3 regions of the Viridibacillus sp. d25.2 genome follow, and region 1 is predicted to be linked to each of the others. Evidence: predicted binding sites of a transcription regulator. Region 1 holds the regulator's gene; each other region holds the start of a gene.
What was found. Region 1 encodes LexA, which represses DNA repair genes until DNA is damaged. Its sites were predicted from a motif close to CGAACATATGTTCG; they were not measured.
Positions count from the first base shown of each region.

Region 2: ACZLO7_RS20510 (Y-family DNA polymerase) is a predicted target of LexA. The motif match lies at 2,708-2,721, and genes of this name have one in related genera.
Region 3: uvrB (excinuclease ABC subunit UvrB) is a predicted target of LexA. The motif match lies at 2,012-2,025, and genes of this name have one in related genera.

Region 1 covers NZ_CM196652.1:3,408,172-3,412,917, reverse strand. The annotation lists partial or broken gene ACZLO7_RS16870 (GlsB/YeaQ/YmgE family stress response membrane protein) at 1-19, opposite strand, end outside; gene ACZLO7_RS16865 (hypothetical protein) at 184-576, opposite strand; gene lexA (transcriptional repressor LexA) at 923-1,543, opposite strand; gene yneA (cell division suppressor protein YneA) at 1,711-2,025, shown strand; gene ACZLO7_RS16850 (YneB family resolvase-like protein) at 2,022-2,678, shown strand; gene ACZLO7_RS16845 (DUF896 domain-containing protein) at 2,745-2,981, shown strand; gene tkt (transketolase) at 3,073-4,746, shown strand, end outside.
Region 2 covers NZ_CM196652.1:4,183,711-4,188,456, forward strand. The annotation lists gene ACZLO7_RS20495 (WD40/YVTN/BNR-like repeat-containing protein) at 1-307, shown strand, start outside; gene ACZLO7_RS20500 (YhjD family protein) at 552-893, opposite strand; gene ACZLO7_RS20505 (YolD-like family protein) at 886-1,218, opposite strand; gene ACZLO7_RS20510 (Y-family DNA polymerase) at 1,232-2,488, opposite strand; gene ACZLO7_RS20515 (MetQ/NlpA family ABC transporter substrate-binding protein) at 2,871-3,689, opposite strand; gene ACZLO7_RS20520 (methionine ABC transporter permease) at 3,705-4,376, opposite strand; gene ACZLO7_RS20525 (methionine ABC transporter ATP-binding protein) at 4,366-4,746, opposite strand, start outside.
Region 3 covers NZ_CM196652.1:3,878,140-3,882,885, reverse strand. The annotation lists gene ACZLO7_RS19125 (YhjD family protein) at 195-572, shown strand; gene ACZLO7_RS19120 (competence protein ComK) at 550-1,041, opposite strand; gene ACZLO7_RS19115 (IDEAL domain-containing protein) at 1,292-1,474, shown strand; gene uvrB (excinuclease ABC subunit UvrB) at 2,094-4,076, shown strand; gene uvrA (excinuclease ABC subunit UvrA) at 4,082-4,746, shown strand, end outside.

The sequences.
Region 1 (4,746 bases):
GATTAAAAGTATGCTGCAAACGCTTAGTTTATAATTGAGAAACCCACATATTTTGAATAAAGATTGAACAAAATACATGGGTTTGGTTTTGATGTGGAGTGAGTTTTTGTAAAAGAGATTGATTAAACTGCAACTCTTCAAAAAAGAGGATTGATACATCAATCCTCTTTTAAACTGTTTTTTTCACTTTAACAGATTGGATATAGCTTTTTCTGATATCGGCTTATCGAGTGAATAATAAGTTTTATCAATACTTATTTCACCGTCTTGAAATGTTATTTTAACATCTTTGTTGTCGCTATAAAGAGTAGCACTATAGATATATCCCTTTATTACTTCATGCTCTTCAAATTCACTATACGCCCGTGCATTTAAAAGCTGATTAAATTGTTTTATTTTTTCTTTTTCAGTAATACTATGTCTTTTCCTGTTTCTCCCATCAACAACTTCAATTTTAGATACCGATATATCACCAATGATCTCTGTAAAATCTTTATTTTCTTTTAGATTTGTTTGAGAACATCCACTAATTAATAATAAAACTATAGATATCGATAGCATAATAAAGTTTTTCATTTAGATTCTCCTTGATTTATGATAAAAGGAAAATTCCAAGTAACTGTCTAAGTAATCGGCATAGTTATTATTTTTTAATGTTAAAACGTCATCTTCATTTTTGAAATTAATTTGCATTATTATTCGCGCCCTTATATTACCTATTGCTGATTTTACATGTGTTCTTGAAGAAACAGTAGCGTACTAAATTCAAATAAAATGGGGACTAGGTCCGAATACTAATACAATAGGAGTTACGTGAGAAGGAACGATCGATTATATTAAATATATCTTCGTTATGTATATAAAAAGATTGTAAGAATCAAATAAATTAACAATGATTCTTACAATCCTGTATGGTTGACTTTTATAAAACGTTACGATATAAACCGACTACTTTACCTAAAATGGAAACTTGATCTACAATAATTGGCTCCATAGAAGAGTTCTCAGGCTGTAAGCGGAAATAAGATTCCTCTTTAAAGAATCGCTTAACAGTTGCCTCATTGTCCTCTGTCATCGCTACAACAATTTCACCGTTATTTGCAGTGGCTTGTTGTTTCACGATTACATAGTCTCCATCTAATATACCAGCATCTATCATAGATTCACCCATGATTTCAAGCATGAAAATTTGGTCTTCAGTTGTCCCATAAGAATCTGGGATTGGGAAGTATTCTTCAATATTTTCAATTGCTGTAATAGGAAGGCCTGCAGTAACTTTACCAACTAGTGGTACATGTACAACACCTTGTTTTGCAATTGTAGAATCTTGCTGATCTAATATTTCGATTGCACGAGGTTTCGTTGGATCTCGTCGAATTAGTCCTTTGCTCTCAAGTCTAGCAAGATGTCCGTGGACTGTAGAACTTGATGCAAGACCAACTGCTTCACCAATTTCACGGACGGAAGGCGGGTATCCTTTAGTGCGAACTTCCTCTTTGATGAAACCCAATATGTCTTCTTGTCTTTTCGATACTTTTTTCAATCCAATCACCTCTTTATCTCATACTATGTAAAAGTTATTAATAGTATAGCATTAGCGAACAAACAATGCAAACATAAGTTCGAAAAAGTCGTTGACAAAAACAAGTGTTCTGTTTATATTTAGAACATACATTCCGAACAGGTATTCGAATAAAGGGGAGAATCAGTATGAGTTGGTTAAAAAAATATCAATATATTACATTGCTTTTTGGGTTTTGCGTAATCTTCACATTGATTTTAGTGTTTGCAAATAGTGGGAATACTTCATATAAAGAGATTAAAGTTCACGACGGGGATACTCTAATTTCTCTGGCGAATAGATATAAAGGTAAAATGGCTGACCATGAATGGATATCAAAGGTTAAGAATGAAAACAATTTAATTGACGATACGATATATGCGGGGCATACTCTAATAGTTCCAGAACATGATAATATTAAAGTTCAAAATATAGGGGTAGAAGTGGCGAGTGATAAAAAATGAAACAGAAAATAGCAATACTCTATTGTCGTGTTAGTACAGAAAAAGATACACAAGATACTTCGCTTGAAAGGCAAGAGATTGAGTTAAGAGAATTTGCAGCGAGTAAAGGCTATGAAGTTGCTCAAGTCTTTTCAGATCGACATAGTGGATATGATATTGATCGTGAAGGATTACTTGATTTACTCGAATGTGTAAAGGACTATGATCAACCAACACTGTTTGTACAAGATGAAACACGTTTAGGACGTGGGAATGGTCGAATGGCGGTACTTCATTTATTGCAAAAAACGAATACAGACATTTTTACTTTAAGTGATGCAGGTCATGTTCGATTAAATGAAATGGATGCTATGTTGTTAGAAATATTAGCAATTGTTGAAGAGTATCAACGTAAATTACATAATGCTAAAATCCGCAGAGGGATGCGGAGAGCTGTTCAGAACGGGTACAGACCAGAGAAAAATTTAAAAGATCGAGGGAATCCTGAAGGACGAGATCGGATAGATGTTCCAATTGAACAAATAATCCAACTTAGACAAAAGGGTATGACGTTTGAAGAAATTACAGATACTTTAAGAGGATTAGGTTTCCAAGTTAGTAAAGCGACGATTCATCGTAGATTTATGGAGTTAAAAGAGCAAAAAAAAGACTAAAAGCTTGCGCTTGCGGTCTTTTTTGCATACCTTTGTATTAATGTCTGTATGAAAGGTGAGAAAATAATGTTATCAAAAGAAAAATTACAACGTATAAGTGTACTTTCAAAAAAATCAAAAGCACAAGGCTTGACTGTAGAGGAAGCAAAGGAGCAAACAGCACTTCGAAAAGAGTATTTAGACACATTCCGATCTTCAATGCGTGAGACAATTGAAAATGTCCGCGTTTTCGATCCAGAGGGAAATGAAGTGACTCCTGAGAAATTACGTCAAAAACAAAATAAGAATAATCTTTTAAATTAAGCACAATTTATAGAAAGCATTGTTTTATATAAGAATGTTGACTACACTGTAATAGTACAATATTTAGCTTAAGAAAGGATGTCTATTAAAAATGACTCAACAAGCAGATCAGCTTGCTATTAACACAATTCGAACTTTGTCTATTGATGCTATTGAAAAAGCTAATTCAGGTCACCCAGGATTACCAATGGGGGCTGCGCCAATGGCTTATACTCTTTGGACAAAACAACTTCGTCACAATCCTTCAAACCCTAATTGGTTTAACCGCGATCGTTTTATTTTATCAGCAGGTCATGGCTCAATGCTATTATATAGCTTATTACACTTAGGTGGATATGGTTTACCAATGGAGGAAATCAAAAATTTCCGTCAATGGGATTCCAAAACACCAGGTCACCCAGAATACGGTCATACAGCTGGAGTTGAAGCAACAACAGGCCCATTAGGTCAAGGTATTGCGATGGCTGTCGGTATGGCAATGGCGGAAAGCCACTTAGCGGGTGTTTATAATAAACCAGAACATGAAGTAGTGGATCATTATACGTTTGCACTTTGTGGCGATGGTGATTTGATGGAAGGCGTCGCTGCTGAGGCAATTTCTCTAGCAGGTCACTTACAACTTGAAAAACTGATCGTGCTTTATGATAGCAATGACATCTCTTTAGATGGCGATTTGAATAAATCATTCTCAGAAAATGTTCAAAAGCGTTTTGGATCATATAACTGGAACTACATTCATGTAGCTGATGGTAATGATATTGAAGCAATAAATGCAGCCATTGAACAAGCAAAAGAACATAAAGGCCAACCTACTATTATTGAAGTGAAAACAGTTATTGGATACGGATCACCAAATAAATCAGGTAAAGCTGACTCTCACGGTGCTCCATTAGGTACTGATGAAGTGAAACTTACTAAAGAACACTATTCATGGCCACACGAACCATTCCATGTACCTGAAGATGTGTATTCAACATTTAAAAAAGCATCAGAAGTTCAAGGTACTCTTGCTGAAGCTACTTGGAATGAACAATTTGAAGCTTATAAAAAAGCATATCCTGCACTTGCAGAAGAGTTTGTAAATGCGATGAATGGGGAGCTTCCAGAAGATTTCGCATCAGAAGTACCTGTTTATGAAGCAGGTAAATCTATTGCTACACGTTCATCTTCTGGTGAAGTGATAAACGCACTTTCAAAAAATACACCTTCATTCTTTGGAGGAAGTGCAGACTTAGCAGGTTCAAATAAAACAACTATTAAAAATGCAGGCGATTTCTCAGCAGAAACTCCAGAAGGCCGTAACATTTGGTTCGGTGTTCGTGAATTTGCAATGGGTGCGGCTCTAAACGGTATGGCTCTTCATGGTGGAGTTAACGTCTTTGGTGGTACATTCTTCGTCTTCAGTGACTATGTACGTCCAGCAATTCGTCTATCTGCATTAATGGGACTACCTGTAACATATGTATTTACACATGACAGTATCGCTGTTGGTGAAGATGGTCCAACACATGAACCAGTTGAACATCTAGCTGCATTACGTGCTATGCCAAATCTTACTGTTATTCGTCCTGCAGATGCAAACGAATCTGCTGAAGCTTGGAAATTAGCAGTATCATCTAAGAATCAACCAACAGTTTTAGTTCTTTCACGTCAAAACTTACCAGTGTTAGATCACTCAGCTTCACTAGCAGCTGATGGTGTTTCTAAAGGCGCTTATGTTGTTTCAAAAGCTAATAAAGAGGTAGCTGATGCACTAGTTTTAGCG
Region 2 (4,746 bases), 780 kb from region 1:
TAATAGGCTTTTTATTACAACTCAAAGTGGAATTTGGACCCGAGATCTTCAAGAGGGAAATTGGAGAAAAATTAAAGTTGATGAAGAGGTAGTTAAATTCATAAAAAAAGGAGAGAAATTACTCGGATACACATATAGTGGTGAAGCTATTTATTCCATCAACACGAAAGACGAAAGAAAACCTGAAAAAGTGTTTGATGCGGTTGATTTAGTCGTTTTGGATGTGGATATCAAGGGAGATACGTTATGGATTGCTACTATACCAGGTTATTCATGGGAAGAAATGACGATTCCGAAGAGGCGATAAAAGTTTGAAGTGGATATCCATGAAAAAACATTGTTAAGCATTTCACTTTAACTAACAGGGGCTTTAGCACAATAACTAAGATGTTATTTTTGCAGCTTTTCTCTTTTCTACTATTCAACAATCGGCGCGATTGTGAAGGAACACAGATAGAAAATGATCAAACTTTTTTATAAAACCAATATTTAAATCTGCTGTATAAGAATCCATTTTGATTAATCTTTTTTTCAAAATGGATTCTTTTTATTTATCGTCTTATATGATTAATCAACAACTTTTCCACTTGTGATTTAAGAGCTTGATTTGCATAACGAAGTACTACATCATTACCTGCAGTGGCAACTCGCACGTCACTAAAGTATTCATCTACTAGTTGCCAACCTACTACTCGTATACGTTTTTGTGCAAGTTCTCGTTTGAGGTTAAAATATTCTTGTCTTAGATCCTTTAGCAATGATTCCATCATTGGAAGAAATACCGTTTTCATTTTAAACTGCTCTAATTTACGATAGTCAACCTGCAATGATTTAAGTGCTAATTCCAACAAAAGATAATTATGAAGTAACTGTCTTTCGTCGGCTTTAATCATAATAATCAGCATCCAGTTGAGCTGATTGAATACTTTGGATTGAAATACTTTTCGTTTTAAGTAGTGTTTCAAGTATGAGTTCATTAGTATTAATCGATTTAATTATTCCAGTCCATTGTGTGATTTTGTAGTCCTTCCACACTTCTAATTTTATGTCCAATTGTTGATTAAAAGCTTGATCGATTGTTTTCTGTAGTTCTTCCAGTTCCCATTCAGCCAATTCTCTTGGCTGTTCTGTGCGCTCTTGTTTGTACTCTCTAAGAAGCTCCAAATGCTCCGGCAACATCATCGATGCCCATTTAATATTACCTCTGTCTTGTATCATTAATAAATCACTCCTATGCCAAATGACCACCAACTAAGCGATCTCGATTAATAGCTGTACCAGCTTTTGTGAAAGAAACTGCTCTTAATATTGAGGTAGCTCCAAACTTGTTGCGTATTGCATCCATTGTAGGACCGATTATTTGACGCTGTGGCTTACGTTCATCAAATAAATCCAATTGAATGCTATGCTCTCTCTCTAAGTTGGATATTCGGACAGATAACTGCCGAGCTGGTTCACCTGCAAAATGTTTATCCAGCAATTCAATACAAGTTTTATACATCACAAGTGTTTCGCTTGTTGGTACTGCAATCGTTTTAGATCGATGGAATCCTTTGGTCATAGCGTTTCGACTATAAGAAAGACCAATACTAATTGTACGGCCAACATAGCCTGCATCCCGTGTTCGCTTCATTACGTCCTCACACATTTCAAGAAGCACTACAGAGATTTCTTTTCGTGTGTGGTAATCCCTCATCAGCATTTGGCCCTTACCAAAACTTAAAGTTCCGTTTGTTAATAACGGCTCCCCTAATGTGGATAAATCGATTCCCCATGCATGGTAATAGAGTTGATTGCCCATTACACCAAAGCGCTTTTCTAATTCTTTTAGATCTGAATTAGCCAAACCACCGACTGTTTGTATCCCCATAGCATTTAGATTCACTTCCATCTGTTTACCAATTCCCCACATTTCAGAAAGGGGGCGAACTGGCCATAATTTCTTTGGAATATCTTCATACGTCCATTTAGCAAAGCCTGTTTTCTTTGCTTCAAGGTCTAAAGCTAATTTGGCTATTAACATATTTGGTCCCATACCTACTGCACTAGGTATATTAAATTGGTCAAGAATAGCCCTTTGTATTTCCTTAGCCGTTTCTTCAGGTGAACCCCAAAGCTTTTCAGTGCCAGTTAAATCAACAAAACTTTCGTCTATACTATACACATGTATAGCATCAACCGGGACGTAATTAGAGATTAATTTTGTAATCGTCATCGATATTTGAATAAAGAAACTCATTTTCGGCTCAAACAATCTAATGTCAGGATGCTTAGGTATTTCATAACGACGATTCCCTGTTTTGATTCGGAATCGTTCTTTCATGGCTGGACTAGCAGCTAGTACGACACTACCTGGTTGTTCAAAGTTACCAATAACCGCTATTGGTGTTGTCATAACATCTAATCCATGTAACATCGCTACGATACTGGCGTAAAAACACTTCATATCAATACATATAATGGAACGTTCAGGCAGGTTTTCATACATTAAATAATCCCTCGCTCTTTATAGACAACTGGAACTGGAACAATAACAAGAATATTATCGAGAACAAAAGTACGCTATTGGCTATCTTAATTATTTTGATAAACCTTTTCGTGATGACTCCAGACTTTGAAGTGTACATCATATTTACTAACTGATTGTGTTGCATCGCTTTTATTAACTGATCTTTCATTGTTTTCACTCTCCCTCCACAACGAAAAAAGAACATTTGTTTGTATATATTATACGCACAAATGTTCTTTTTTAGAAGTGGTAATTTTTACTCAGTCCTTTTAATGGATCAAAAGCTGATTTAAAGTCCTGTAATTCCCAGTATCTTGGAAGGGAGGTGTAAGGCTAAATTAGATTCGCTAGACTCTCGGGGTTATTTCATCCAGTCAGGTTTTCCGAAGCCTTTGAATTCTTTGTCGATATTTTTTTCAAATTCTTCTGATTTAACGATTTCTAAGATGTCTTTAGCTAGTTGTGAGTCTTTGTTTTCTTCTTTAACTGCGATAACGTTACGGAATTTATCAGGCATGTTTTCTAAGAATAGTGCATCTTGTAGGTCAAGTCCTGCTGCAAGCGCAAAGTTTCCCGGGACACCAACAAGGTCAGCACTTTCGATTGCGCGTGGTAGCCCTGCTGCTTCGATTGGTTGGAATACTAAGTTTTTAGGATTTTCCACAACATCTTTTTCAGATGCTTTTAGTTCTTCAATATTAGGATCAATTTTGATAAGTCCTTGTTCTTGTAATGATAGTAATGTACGTGCTGCATTGGATGGATCGTTAGCAATTGCTACTTTTGCGCCGTCTTTAATATCATCAATTGATTTAAAATCTTTTGCAAAGAAGCCCATCGGTGCAGTTGGCACGTTTATTAGGCCAACTAGTTTCATATTGTTTTGTTCATTAAAGTTTTCAAGATAAATTGAGTGTTGGAAAAGGTTTGCATCAATGTCACCGGAATCTAATGCTTTATTTGGTTGTACATAGTCACTGAATTCAACAGGTTTTACTTTATAGCCTTTTTTCTCTAATTGCGGGATGATAACTTTGTTCAACATGTCGCTATAAGGACCTGCAGTTGCGCCAATTTTAATCTCTTTTGAATCTTTTTCTTTACTTTCATCCTTGTTACCACATGCAACTAAAGCTGTTGCTAATACGAATAATAACGCTGCTAGTAAAAACTTTTTCATTTTGAAATCTCCCCTTTATCGTTTATCGATTGCTTTTGAAATGGCATCGCCTGCAAGTTGGATAATTTGGACGATAACTATTAAAATGACAACTGTCGCAATCATGATTGTGTTGTCATAGCGGTAATAACCAAAGCGAATTGCTAAGTCACCAATCCCACCACCGCCGATAATACCGGCCATCGCAGAGTATGCGACTAAACTAATAACCGTCATTGTAATGCCTTGAATAATACCTGATTTCGCTTCAGGTAATAACACGTCTTTTACAATCATCCACGGTGTTGCACCGACTGCAATTGATGCTTCGATGACACCTTTATCAATTTCACGCATAGACGTTTCAACAAGTCTCGCGAAAAATGGGATTGCTGCTACAGATAATGAAACACTCGCAGCTACTGGCCCAATAGTATCCCCAACTAATATTTTGGTTAGTGGGAACAACGCTACTAATAGAATGATATAAGGAATGGAACGAACAAGATTGACGATAAATCCTAGAATGCCATTTAAAAAACGGTTTCGTAAAGATAAACCTTTGCTTGTAACAAATAAAATAATACCTAATGGTAACCCGATGATTAGCGAAATGCTAAGTGAAATACCAACCATGAGTAATGTTTCACCAAATGCTTTCCATATATCTGGAAGCATGCTAAGGAAATGTTCGAAATCAAATAACATCGTTAATCACCTCCACAAGCGCACCGCGCCCTTCCAAATAAGAAATGGCTCTCTTCACATTATCCGGATGACCTTGTAGCTCCATTAGGAAAATGCCAAGCGGTTTTTCTTGAATATACTCAATAGTACCGTGCAGGAAATTCCCGTGTACATCGAAGTTTTGAATCATATCTGAGATGACTCCCTCACCAGCGACATCCCCTTTGAATAGCACTTTAACCATCTTCCCTTTGACACCATTAAGAATTGTTGGCGGAAGTTCAAATGATACAACACTACTGATAAACTCTTGGGTTAAAGGCTCAACTGGATTTGCAAAAATGTCATAGACAGCACCCTCTTCAATGACTTTCCCATCTTGCATAACAAC
Region 3 (4,746 bases), 470 kb from region 1:
CAGAAGCCTCCGGCCGATTCCGGACGCAATTATGCCGAGGCATAATTGATTTTAACTATGAAAAGCCATTCGACGGAGTAATTCGTTGAATGGCTTTTTTGCATGTAAAAAGGGTATGCTTCCTACTTGCAATTTCTTATAAACGTAGTAAAATATTAAATAGGAACAAACGTTCTTATTTTGGAGGTGGAAGCATGTCGCGTATCCCAAATGAAGCTCTTGTAGTGCTTGAAACAGTTATTTACTTACCAATGGTACTTTCCATTTTCGAAAGAGACTGTAAAGCATTTGAACAAGGAACATTCAAATTGAAGCGGCCATATATCGATTTAGTGCATGAAGCGATGAAGCAAGTGCAAAGTGAATTAAATGCAGCTCATCAATATTTGCAAAAAAACCGGCTTAAAATTATGCGAGGAAATCGTGATGAGTTATTTTCTGAATATATCTTTGTTTACAATAATACTAAAGAACATCGTCGGTATTCTAATATTCGATTACGTAACCGAGTAGAAGAGCTGTTAACAATATATTTAACAAAAGTCCAATTTAAAAAAGAGAAGGACGTTTAATCTCAAAACGTTGCTGTAAAAAGTATGCCATCGCTAGTTGAGTTCTCATTGTGATGACTGAAACGTCTACTTCTACATCTTGTCCATTTTTAAACGAAACAAGACTTCTTGATGGACCAGCGTCTTCAAAAAACTCAATTGCATGCATAGCAAACCAAACATTATAGTGCGAATTAGGCGATAAAGTGGGCATGAAAATACAAGGTGTACCATAATCATATGCAACAACAATTGGTAGTTTATGACGTGCGCCAAGATATTCTTTTGACTTGTTAGTAGCAAGCTTAAAAGAAGTACCATAGTCAGAACAAGATTTATGGATTACTCGAGATGGTCTTGCATCTACAAGAAATTCCCTCTCCTTTTCAATTACTCTTGTGTAAATGCTATTACCCTCAAAAACTGGCATAAGTGCAAACGTACTAAAAGACAAAGTGAAATTAGATAATTTTGTCAGTTTTTCTCCCAATATATATTCCTCCCTTCAAAAATAATCGAAATTAGTATAATTTAACTATCATTTTAACTATAATTGGTATAAAGCGCAACGAATAAATGGAATATAATATTAAAAATCCTAAATATTACCTAATATACGAAATAAGATTGCTTATTTTTCTGAAATTTCTTATAATAGAAAAAAGGCATTCGAGGTGAGATCGTTGGATAAATATTATTCCTATACTGATTTTTTAAAAGCTCTTGGACGAACTGATAACATGAATAATGCTGAGAAATTGTTGGATACAATCTATTTAGATTTGTTTTTAAACCATGTACATCGTGCACAAACTGAAGAGTATTTATTAGCTTGCATTGACTCGGCTTTAGATGAAAGAAATGAAGTCGCCTTTTATCAATACGTCCAAGAATTAGAGAAATTACAGACAACCGTCGGATAAGCATTGTTAGACAATTATTGATTGATATTAGACATGCTAGTATAAGTTTTAAGCTTATACATAGAGAATTTATAACATAGCAAAAATCGTTCCTTTATGGGGACGATTTTTTTATTGGATAAACTGTCGCGAAAGGGTGAGTAATTAAAAAGGTGTAAGTAATGTTAGAAAGGCAGATTTAACACCTTTCAGCAGAAGTCTCCCACCTATATAGGTGGTGAGATGAATGCGGATTTAAGCTGCTTTTCAGCGGGTGTCCAAACACCCGCTGAAATTGAGGAACTTAGTCTAAGAACGCCACGTCCGGTGGCAACGACTGAGTGACCAACATCGTGTTGGCCCAAAGCCTCCGGCGGATGTCATGGAATCGGAAAGGGGTTCTTTGTGCAAGCACAAAGCCGATTCCGGACGCAATTATGCCGAGGCATAATTGATTCTTGTTTTATTCTGAAGTTATCAAAGATAAAAAAGAGAAAAATGCTAAATACCAAGTATCCTCAAAGTATAATTATCGCCGAATCAATGAAACTATTTCGAAAAACGTATGTTCGCTTATTGCTCGATATTTCCAATTTGCTATGGTAAAATATATGTAATTAGTAACAAGGAGGACGTGGCTATGGTTCAGGCATTTGATTTACATTCACCATACAAGCCAAATGGCGATCAGCCAGCAGCAATCGCAGAGCTTGTCGAAGGTGTCCGTAAAGGTAAACAACACCAAACCTTACTAGGAGCAACTGGTACAGGTAAAACATTTACAATTTCTAATGTTATTAAAGAAGTCAAAAAACCGACCCTTGTGATCGCACATAATAAGACACTTGCTGGTCAATTATATAGTGAATTTAAAGAGTTTTTTCCAAATAATGCAGTAGAATATTTCGTTAGCTATTATGACTATTATCAGCCAGAAGCTTATGTACCTCAAACGGATACATATATCGAGAAGGACTCTAGTATTAATGATGAAATTGATAAGCTGCGACATTCGGCAACATCGTCATTATTTGAAAGAGAAGATGTCATCGTCATCGCGTCTGTTTCTTGTATTTATGGTCTCGGTTCACCAGAAGAGTATCGAGAAATGGTATTGTCTATCCGAACAGGAATGGACATAGAACGGAATCAATTGTTACGTAAACTAGTAGATATTCAATATGAACGCAATGATATTAATTTTACACGCGGAACATTTCGTGTACGTGGTGATGTTGTCGAAATTTTCCCGGTATCGAGAGATGAGAGATGCTTGCGTGTAGAATTTTTTGGTGATGAAGTAGAACGTATCCGGGAAGTCGATGCTTTAACAGGAGAAATTCTCGGCGAACGAGAGCATGTCGCCATTTTCCCAGCATCCCACTTCGTTACACGGGAAGAAAAGATGATAAAAGCTATCGAGAATATAAAAGTTGAATTAAAAGAGCAACTTGAGAAACTTCGTGAAGAAGATAAATTACTCGAGGCACAACGCTTAGAACAAAGAACAAATTATGATTTAGAAATGATGAGTGAAATGGGCTTCTGTTCTGGTGTCGAAAACTATTCGCGTCATTTAACCCTAAGACCATCTGGCGCAACACCGTACACATTATTAGATTACTTCCCAGAGGACTTTTTGTTAGTTGTGGATGAAAGTCATGTTACGCTACCTCAAATTCGAGGAATGTATAATGGTGACCAAGCGCGCAAAGGCGTTTTAGTTGATCATGGATTCCGTTTACCGTCAGCACTTGATAATAGACCGTTAAAATTTGAAGAATTTGAGAAACATGTTCATAACGCGATTTTCGTTTCTGCTACACCAGGACCTTATGAATTGGAACATACACCTGACATGGTAGAGCAAATTATTCGTCCGACTGGTCTACTTGATCCAGAAATTGAAGTACGTCCAATTGAAGGGCAGATTGATGATTTAATCCATGAAATTAATTTACGGACTGAAAAAAATGAACGTGTATTAATCACAACCTTAACGAAAAAAATGTCTGAAGATTTAACGGATTATTTAAAAGAAATTGGGATTAAGGTACAGTATCTACACTCAGAAGTAAAAACGTTAGAGCGAATCGAAATAATTCGTGAATTACGTATGGGAACATACGACGTATTAATCGGCATTAACTTACTACGTGAAGGTATCGATATTCCAGAGGTTTCTTTGGTAGCCATACTGGATGCAGACAAGGAAGGCTTCTTACGTTCAGAGCGTTCGCTCATCCAAACAATTGGACGAGCGGCACGTAATTCGAATGGTCACGTTATAATGTATGCAGATCGTATGACGGATTCGATGACAAAAGCAATCGACGAAACGAATCGACGTCGTACAATTCAAGCAGCCTATAATGAGGAGCACGGGATTACACCAAGAACTATTCAAAAGGAAATTCGCGATGTAATTAGAGCAACTCAGGCAGCGGAAGAACCAGAAACATACGTAACGAAAGTAATGAAGGGTAAAAAACTTACAAAGCAAGAAAGAGAAACGCTCTTATTATCTTTAGAAAAAGAAATGAAGGATGCCGCAAAAGCGCTCGACTTCGAACGTGCTGCAGAGCTTCGTGATACAATCCTGGAACTGAAAGCGGAAGGATGAAGGAATTGAAAAACCAAGAAATTATCGTTCAAGGTGCACGTGCAAATAATTTGAAAAATGTAGATGTTAAAATTCCGCGTGATAAGCTCGTTGTAATAACTGGCTTATCAGGTTCTGGAAAATCATCTCTTGCGTTCGATACGATTTATGCGGAAGGTCAAAGACGTTATGTGGAGTCTTTATCTGCATATGCTCGTCAGTTTTTAGGTCAAATGGATAAGCCGGATGTTGATGCAATAGAAGGGCTATCGCCAGCAATTTCTATTGACCAAAAAACAACAAGCCGAAATCCACGTTCAACAGTTGGAACCGTCACAGAAATATATGACTACCTACGCTTATTATATGCTCGTGTCGGCAAACCGATTTGCCCAAATCATGGTATAGAAATTACGTCGCAAACTGTGGAACAAATGGTTGATCGTCTTGTGCAATTTCCTGAACGTACGAAAATGCAATTGTTGGCTCCAATGGTTGCAGGGCGTAAAGGGACACATGTGAAACTTCTTGAAGACTTGAAAAAGCAAGGCTATGTTCGAGTTCGTGTCGACGGAGAGTTACGTGATTTAGATGATAATATTGAATTAGACAAAAATAAAAAGCATAGTATTGAAGTGGTCATTGACCGTGTTGTATTAAAAGAAGGCGTAGAAGCTCGTTTGAGTGATTC